Regions from separate parts of the Mesorhizobium sp. B3-2-1 genome, predicted to be linked through region 1. Evidence: predicted binding sites of a transcription regulator. Region 1 holds the regulator's gene; the other holds the start of a gene.

Region 1 (3,918 bases):
TCTTTGCGCGCAGCCTGACCGGACGCAGAGAGGACAAATGAGCCAGATGTTGTCTCCAGACATGACGATTGCCACCGAGGCAGCCGCCAAGGCGAAGATCGAGGTCAAGAACCTCAATTTCTACTACGGCCAGTCGAAGGCGCTGAAGGACATCACGTTGTCGCTGCCCGAGCGCAGCGTGACGGCCTTCATCGGACCGTCGGGCTGCGGAAAGTCGACGCTGCTGCGCGTCTTCAACCGCATCTACGAACTATACCCCAAGCAGACCGCCGAGGGTCAGGTGCTGCTCGACGGCCAAAACGTTCTCGACCGCTCGCAGGATCTCAACCTGCTGCGCACCAAGATCGGCATGGTGTTCCAGAAGCCGACGCCGTTCCCGATGTCGATCTATGAGAACATCGCCTTCGGTGTCAGGCTCTACGAGAAGATCAGCAAGGCCGAGATGGACGGCCGTGTCGAACAGGCGCTGAAGCGCGCGGCACTGTGGACCGAGGTCAAGGACAAGCTGAACGCCAGCGGCCTCAGCCTGTCGGGCGGCCAGCAGCAGCGGCTTTGCATCGCCCGCACCGTGGCGGTCAAGCCGGAAGTCATCCTGCTCGACGAGCCGGCCTCGGCGCTCGACCCATTGTCGACCGCCAAGATCGAGGAACTGATCGACGAGTTGCAGGCCGACTACACGATTGTCATCGTCACCCACAACATGCAGCAGGCCGCGCGCGTCTCGAAGCAGACGGCTTTCATGTATCTGGGCGAACTGGTCGAATTCGACAAGACCGAGAAGATCTTCACGTCGCCTCGCGAGAAGCGCACGCAGGACTACATCACCGGCCGCTTCGGCTGATATCACGCATACGAGGACCAGGATCATGGCCGAACACACAGTCGCAGCCTTCGACGAGGATCTCGGACAGATCAGCAGGCTGATCAGCGACATGGGCGATCTCGCCGGCACGATGGTCGGCGGCGCCACCAAGGCGTTGCTGAATTCGGACAACGCGCTGGCACAGCGCGTCGTCTCCGACGACGCCATCATGGACGCGCGCCAGCGCGAACTCGACGACCGCGCCATCACCCTGATCGCCAAGCGCCAGCCGATGGCCGACGATCTGCGCCATGTCGTCGGCTCGATCCGCATGGCGGGCGATCTCGAGCGCATCGGCGACCTTGCCAAGAACATCGCCAAGCGCGTCGGCTCCGTCGGCCTCACCGCCACGCCGCGCGACCTGTCGCATTCGATCGACTCCATGGCGCAGCTGGTGCTGATCCAGGTGCAGGGCGTGGTCGAGGAATATGCGGCCGGCGATGCCGCCGCACTCGCCAAGCTCAGGAACGACGACGAACGCATCGACGTCAAATACACCTCGGTGTTCCGCGAACTCCTGACCTACATGATGGAGGATCCGCGCAACATCACGGCTTGCACGCATCTCTTGTTCTGCGCCAAGAACCTCGAACGCATCGGCGACCATGTGACCAACATCGCCGAGAATGCGTATTATGTGCTGACCGGCACGCAACTGCCCGCCAACCGTCCGAAGCAGGACGAGACGGCGATGTCGGTGCCGGCGGCTTGACGGCAGGGATGATCAATCGATGATCGCGCCACGCATCATGGTGGTGGAGGACGAGGAGCCGCTCGGCGTGCTCCTCCGCTACAATCTGGAATCGGAAGGTTACCAGGTCGAGGTGGTGACACGCGGCGACGAAGCCGAGATCCGCCTCCAGGAGAACGTGCCCGACCTCCTGGTGCTCGACTGGATGGTGCCGGCGATTTCCGGCATCGAGCTCTGTCGGCGCCTGCGAATGCGGCCCGAGACCGAGAGGCTGCCGATCATCATGCTGACGGCGCGCGGCGAGGAGAGCGACCGCGTGCGCGGCCTTTCGACCGGCGCCGACGATTATCTAGTCAAGCCGTTCTCGACGCCGGAATTCATGGCCCGGGTCAAGGCGCTGCTGCGCCGCGCCAAGCCGGAAGTGCTGTCCAGCGTGCTCAAGGTCGGCGACATCGTGCTCGACCGCGAATCGCACCGGGTCTATCGCAAGAAGAGTGAGATCCGGCTCGGACCGACCGAGTTCCGCCTGCTGGAATTCATGATGCGCCATCCCGGCCGCGTGTTCTCGCGCAGCCAGTTGCTCGACAATGTCTGGGGCGAGACGATCTATATCGACGAGCGCACCGTGGACGTGCATGTCGGACGGCTGCGCAAGGCGGTCAACAATGGCCGCATGCCCGACGTCATCCGCACCATCCGCGGCGCGGGCTACGCGATCAGGGAAGACTAGACGTCTGTCCCATCTCGGTGAGATCGGAATGGGGAGCGCCCACGTGTATGATTGTGCACCTTCCAGAGCAAAACAATCATGCATGCCGCGCCGATCACATGGAAGAAAAACAAATCCCGATGTCGAAGGAGATCGATTTCGAATGCTGGCCGCCGGCGGTGTGGGCGATCGCCTCGCGCAGTGCCGGCTCGATCAGGTCGAAGGCCGCCGCGCAGACGCCGACCATGGCGACGGGTGCGGGATCGATCAGCGCGAACAGGCTGCCAAGCCCGTATCCGAGCGCTTCGCCGGCCTTGCGGTAAAGAGATCGGGGGCTAGGGCGGTCTGCGGCGTAAACCTGCCTGAGGACTTATATCACGTGCCCCTTCCGCCGGCGTGACCTATAGCCGGCGCCGCGCGGCAAGACGCGCCTTCATCCGTGCCTTTGCCGATTCAGTGCCATCGTGGAAGGTGTCGAACCACTTGTCCCATGGCACTTCCAGCGTGCCGTAGTTCACCTCAAAGTAGCGATGATGAAGCTGGTGGTGGAAGGTGCCCAGGTCGACGCGCTTGCGCCCGGCCAGCCAGAGCCCTTCGAACCCGGTATGGGTGGTAATGGCGTAAAGGCCATAGAACATCAGGTGGCAGATAAGATGCACCGGGCTGGACGGAACAACGAAATGGACCAGCGCGGTTCCGAAATAGAAAATGTGTTCAACCGGGTGCATCGCAAGGCCCGACCACGGCCCCACATCAATATTGCGGTGATGCAGCGCGTGGATGCGGTAAAGGAGCTTCGTATGGAGCAGCCGGTGAATCCAGTAGAAGTAGAAACTCTCCCAGATCGGGATCAACAGGAAGAGGCCGACGAACCAGACCGGGTGGCCGGACCATGTTAGAGTCGGCGCATAGCCATTGGCCATCGCCCACCAGACCAGCGCCTCGTATGCCGACCAGATCGTTACGCCCGAAGCCAGCGACCAGAACACGTTGTCGGCCAGTTGGCTGTCGAAACTGAACGCGCGCCCCTTGCGCGGGTAGGGGCGCGGATCAAACTTCTTGTCGGTGCCCTGCAACTGGTGGCGGTGAAAAACAAGATGCAGCCCCTGCGCTACAACTACCGTCAGGCCGAAGTCTCGTAGCCAGATCACCCCGATCCATAGCCCTGGCTCCTTCGCCTGGGCAAGCGTGGGGCTGGCCAAGGCATAAGCCGCGAAGGCCAGCCCCACGATGACGAGATTGATTGAGACAGGCAGCCAGCTTCCGACATACCAGCGAAAGATCGCTGCGAGGTTCAGCGGCCAGCGCCAGACCGGCGCAATCTCAATGGGCAGGCTGTCGGGGACGTGGTTCCATTCCTTCCGGTCTGACATCGATGTCGCTCTTTTCCGGCCGTGGTTCATGCGCAGGGTATTGCTCGGAAATTGACAACACAAAGAATATCTTTTCAGGTATTGGGGTCATTTTAATTGATGGTAAGATCTCATGAAAACACCGCACCCGACCTGGCTGCTCGCCTTCGAGGCGGCGGCGCGGTATGGCAGTTTCACCGCCGCGGCCGCTGAGCTGAACCTGACCGCAGCGGCCGTCAGCCAGCATATCCGCCTGCTGGAAAAGCATGTCGGCGCGCGGCTGTTCGAGCGGCTGCCGCGCGGC
Region 2 (3,918 bases), on a different contig from region 1:
CCTGCTGGTGCTCTACAAATATTTCGTGCTCTCGGGTCAGATCAAACCTGATGCCGAGGTGTGGCGCTACATAACGGGCTAGTTGCCGGTGCATCCCCCCGGCGCGCCTCGTCAAGGCCGGCGCCATCTGTTCGGGCACTGCCGGAAAGCGTGGCCCAACGATGCGCAATCATGCCGCCGGAACCATCCCGGCTGTTGTCTGTTTAGTGGCGCTTGTTTTAGATTACGAGAACGATGGCCACCATAAAACGAACGACGGCAAGGGTCTTCTACTATGCGCGAAACGTCATGCGCGATATCGCACCCCAGGCGATCTTCCGACGACGGCTGGCGGGCCGCCTGGAACAGGCCAGGCTCTCGGACGAGGCCGTGCGCCGACGGCTGAATCACTACAACAAGCTGCAGGACCCTTTTACGCCAGGCCCGGATGCGGTGCGCATCGACCAGATACCTTTTGAACCGAGCATGTACTATTACGACCTGAGGGAATTTGCCCGCTATTTCGATCCGTCATTGCTCATCGACCTGCAGTTCGGCGACGTCAAAGGCGTGCCAAAAGTGCCGACGCTCGTCAAGGATCGGCCGATCCGCGCCGACAACGGCAGCGCTGTCATTATGAAGTTCAACAAGTTCCGCCACTTCCACATGCCCGCCGACGCCGTCGCCTTCGCCGACAAACGCCCGGTCGTGGTCTGGCGCGGCGACCTCAACAATCCGATCAGGACACGGTTCCTGGATGTCGCGCGCGACTTGCCGTTCTGCGACGCCGGTTCGCACAAGCGCAGTGCGCCGGCTGAATACAGCAAGCCCTTCCTCAGCATCAGCCAGCACCTGCGCTATCGCTACATCGTCTCGTTGGAGGGCAATGACGTGGCGACCAACCTCAAATGGATCATGAATTCCAACTCGCTCTGTCTGATGCCGCCGCCGACCTACGAAACATGGTTTGGCGAGAGCCAGCTCGAGGCCGGTGTCCACTATGCGCCGCTCGAGCCGGACTTCTCCGATCTCCGTGAAAAGGTAGATTATTTCGAGCAGCATCCGGCCGCGGCGGAGCGCATCATCGCCGCTGCCAATGCCTATTGCCGCAAATTCTCCAATGAACAGGACGAGCAGGCGATCTCCCTGCTCGCCCTCTACAAATATTTCGTGCTCAGCGGCCAGATCGAACCCGATGCCGAGCTCTGGCGGTTCATCGGCAGCTAGCTCTCGCTCTTGGCCTGACACCGATCAGATATCGCTGCGGTCGAGAACCATGTCGGCGGGGCCGAAGCGATCCTTCGCCGTCAGTTGCTGGTGCCAGTAGGGGTAGAGCAGGGGCGGCCGGCTGACCGCGTCGAGGCGCTGGCGTTCCTCGCTGCCGAGCTCCAGGGCCGCGGCCGCGAGGTTGTCCTTGAGCTGGACGTCATTGCGGGCGCCGATCACCAGCGAGGAGACGGCAGGGCGGCCGAGCAGCCAGGCAAGGGCCACTTGCGCCGCCGATACTCCACGATCCCTGCCGATCTCGACCAGCACATCGACGATCCGCCAGAGCCGGTCCTCGTCGCGGATCGGCGGCTCGGACCAGCCGGCGAGCTGGCGGGCGGTCGGGCTGTCGCGGCGGTATTTGCCCGACAGCAGGCCGCCGGCGAGCGGACTCCAGACCAGCACGCCCAGCCCCTGGTCGACCGAGATCGGCAGCAGCTCGTACTCGGCCTCGCGCGCTTCCAGCGTGTAATGGATCTGCTGGGTGACGAAGCGTTGCTGGTGACGGCTGTCGCTGACGGAAAGTGCCTTCATCACCTGCCAGCCGGAATAGTTGGAGCAGCCGATGTAGCGCACCTTGCCCTGGCTGACCAAAGTGTCGAGCGCCGCAACGGTTTCCTCGAGCGGGGTGAGGCCGTCCCACTCGTGGACGAAATAGATGTCGATGACATCGGTCTTCAACCGCTTCAGGCTCTTCTCGCATTCGCGGATCAGATGATGGCGCGACAGGCCCTCGTCGTTCGGGCCCTTGCCGATCCGCATCCGCGCCTTGGACGCGATCAGCACGTCGTTCTTGCGTTTGCCGCCGAGCGCTTCGCCTATGATTTCTTCGGACAGGCCGTTCGAATAGACATTCGCGGTGTCGATGAGGTTGATGCCGGCGTCGATGCACATGTCGATCATCCGCTTGGCTTCGGCGAGATCGCTGTTGCCGACCGCGGCGAAGGGCCCGGCGCCGCCGAAGGTCATGGTGCCAAGCGTCAGTGTCGAAACCTTCAGGCCCGAACGGCCAAGGGTGCGGTATTCCATGTCAGATCCTCACGATTTTGTTGAAGAGGCGTGCCGCCAAGGAGCAGGCCTGGAACGCGACGGGGGATTTGTAGGACAATTCGTTCGGCTTGTCGCCGTGCGATGACGTCGATGGATCATACATCGCGGAATTTGCAACGGCCGCAATCGCGCCCGGGCTGCAATAAAACCGTCACTGCCGGCCTATATTGAAGTCGGCTCAGGTGTTTCCATTCCAGGCCGCTGGCCAGCAATTGGGGCGCCCAGTGGTAACCGACAGGGCTTGCAAGCGGAGCAGTTGATATGACCGAGCTGAAACAGAATTCCCCTGCCAAGGACTGGCTCGAAGCCGAGCTCGCCGACACGCTCGACGAAGATTATGAGCTCGAATTGTCGGAGCCGGCGCTGTCGATGGAGATCGCCAAGATCTACAAGAACTCGCATCCGCCTTCGATCGATCGGATGCAGTATTTTCGCGACCTGATCAGCCTCCAATCCGAATTGATCAAGCTGCAATCCTGGGTCGCCTATCACAGGAAGAAACTAGTGGTGATTTTCGAAGGCCGTGACTCCGCCGGCAAGGGTGGCGTCATCAAGCGCATTACCCAGCGGCTCAATCCGCGCATCTGCCGCGTGGTGGCGCTTCCGGCGCCGACCGAACGCGAGAAGTCGCAATGGTATTTCCAGCGCTATGTCCCGCATTTGCCGGCAGGCGGCGAGATCGTGTTGCTCGACCGCTCCTGGTACAACCGCTCCGGCGTCGAACGGGTGATGGGCTTTGCCAACCCCGAGCAAGTCGAGGAGTTCTTCCATGACGTGCCGGAGTTCGAGCGCATGCTGGTGCGCTCGGGTATCACCGTGGTCAAATACTGGTTCTCGATCACCGACGAGGAACAACAGATGCGCTTCCTGATGCGCATCCACGATCCGATGAAGCAGTGGAAGCTGTCGCCGATGGACCTGCAGTCGCGGGTGCGCTGGGAACAATACACCAAGGCCAAGGAGGAGACCTTCGCCCGCACCAACATCCCCGAGGCGCCCTGGTTCATCGTCGAGGGCAACGACAAGAAGCGCGCGCGCCTGAACTGCATCGATCATCTGCTGAAGCAGCTGCCGTACGAAGACGTGCCGCACGAGGAGATCACGCTGCCGGAACGCGTCTTCAACCCCGAATACGAACGCCAGGTTCTGCCGCGCGAACTTTACGTGCCGGAGAAGTATTGAAATAGAGATTCCCTTTCTCCCCGTATAGTGACGGGGAGAAAGGGCTCTAAAGTCTTTCGCTTCCTATGCCCTCTTGATGACCACGTGCGCAGCAAGTTCCGTTGCCACATGCTCCGTGCACTGATAGCCGAACTTGGGCATGTCGAGGCCGGCAAAAAGGTTCTCGCCCCTGCCAAGCAGCACCGGCGAGATCGCCAGGTGCATCTCGTCGATGAGTTTCTCCTGCAGATATTGCCGGATGGTGGAGACGCCGCCGCCGACCCGCACGTCCTTGCCGCCGGCCGCCGATTTCGCCTGCTCGAGCGCCGAATGGATGCCGTCGGTGACGAAATGGAAGGTCGTGCCGCCTTCCATGGCTATGGGCGCCCGCTTGTGGTGGGTCAGTACGAAAACAGGCACATGGTACGGCGGGTTGTCGCCCCACCAGCCCTTCCACTTGTC

The links. Region 1 encodes PhoB, which activates phosphate uptake and scavenging genes when phosphate is short. Its sites were predicted from a motif close to TGTCATNNANCTGTCAT; they were not measured.
Region 2: the regulator PhoB is predicted to act here: its motif matches at 2,434-2,450, upstream of ppk2 (polyphosphate kinase 2).

What each region holds. Positions count from the first base shown of each region.
Region 1 covers NZ_VFTI01000004.1:216,223-220,140, reverse strand. The annotation lists gene pstA (phosphate ABC transporter permease PstA) at 1-41, shown strand, start outside; gene pstB (phosphate ABC transporter ATP-binding protein PstB) at 38-841, shown strand; gene phoU (phosphate signaling complex protein PhoU) at 867-1,574, shown strand; gene phoB (phosphate regulon transcriptional regulator PhoB) at 1,594-2,283, shown strand; partial or broken gene FJW08_RS06155 (sugar kinase) at 2,405-2,584, opposite strand; gene FJW08_RS06150 (sterol desaturase family protein) at 2,664-3,635, opposite strand; gene FJW08_RS06145 (LysR family transcriptional regulator) at 3,748-3,918, shown strand, end outside.
Region 2 covers NZ_VFTI01000003.1:171,058-174,975, forward strand. The annotation lists gene FJW08_RS04435 (glycosyl transferase family 90) at 1-82, shown strand, start outside; gene FJW08_RS04440 (glycosyl transferase family 90) at 235-1,206, shown strand; gene FJW08_RS04445 (aldo/keto reductase) at 1,231-2,274, opposite strand; gene ppk2 (polyphosphate kinase 2) at 2,557-3,477, shown strand; gene FJW08_RS04455 (dihydrofolate reductase family protein) at 3,541-3,918, opposite strand, start outside.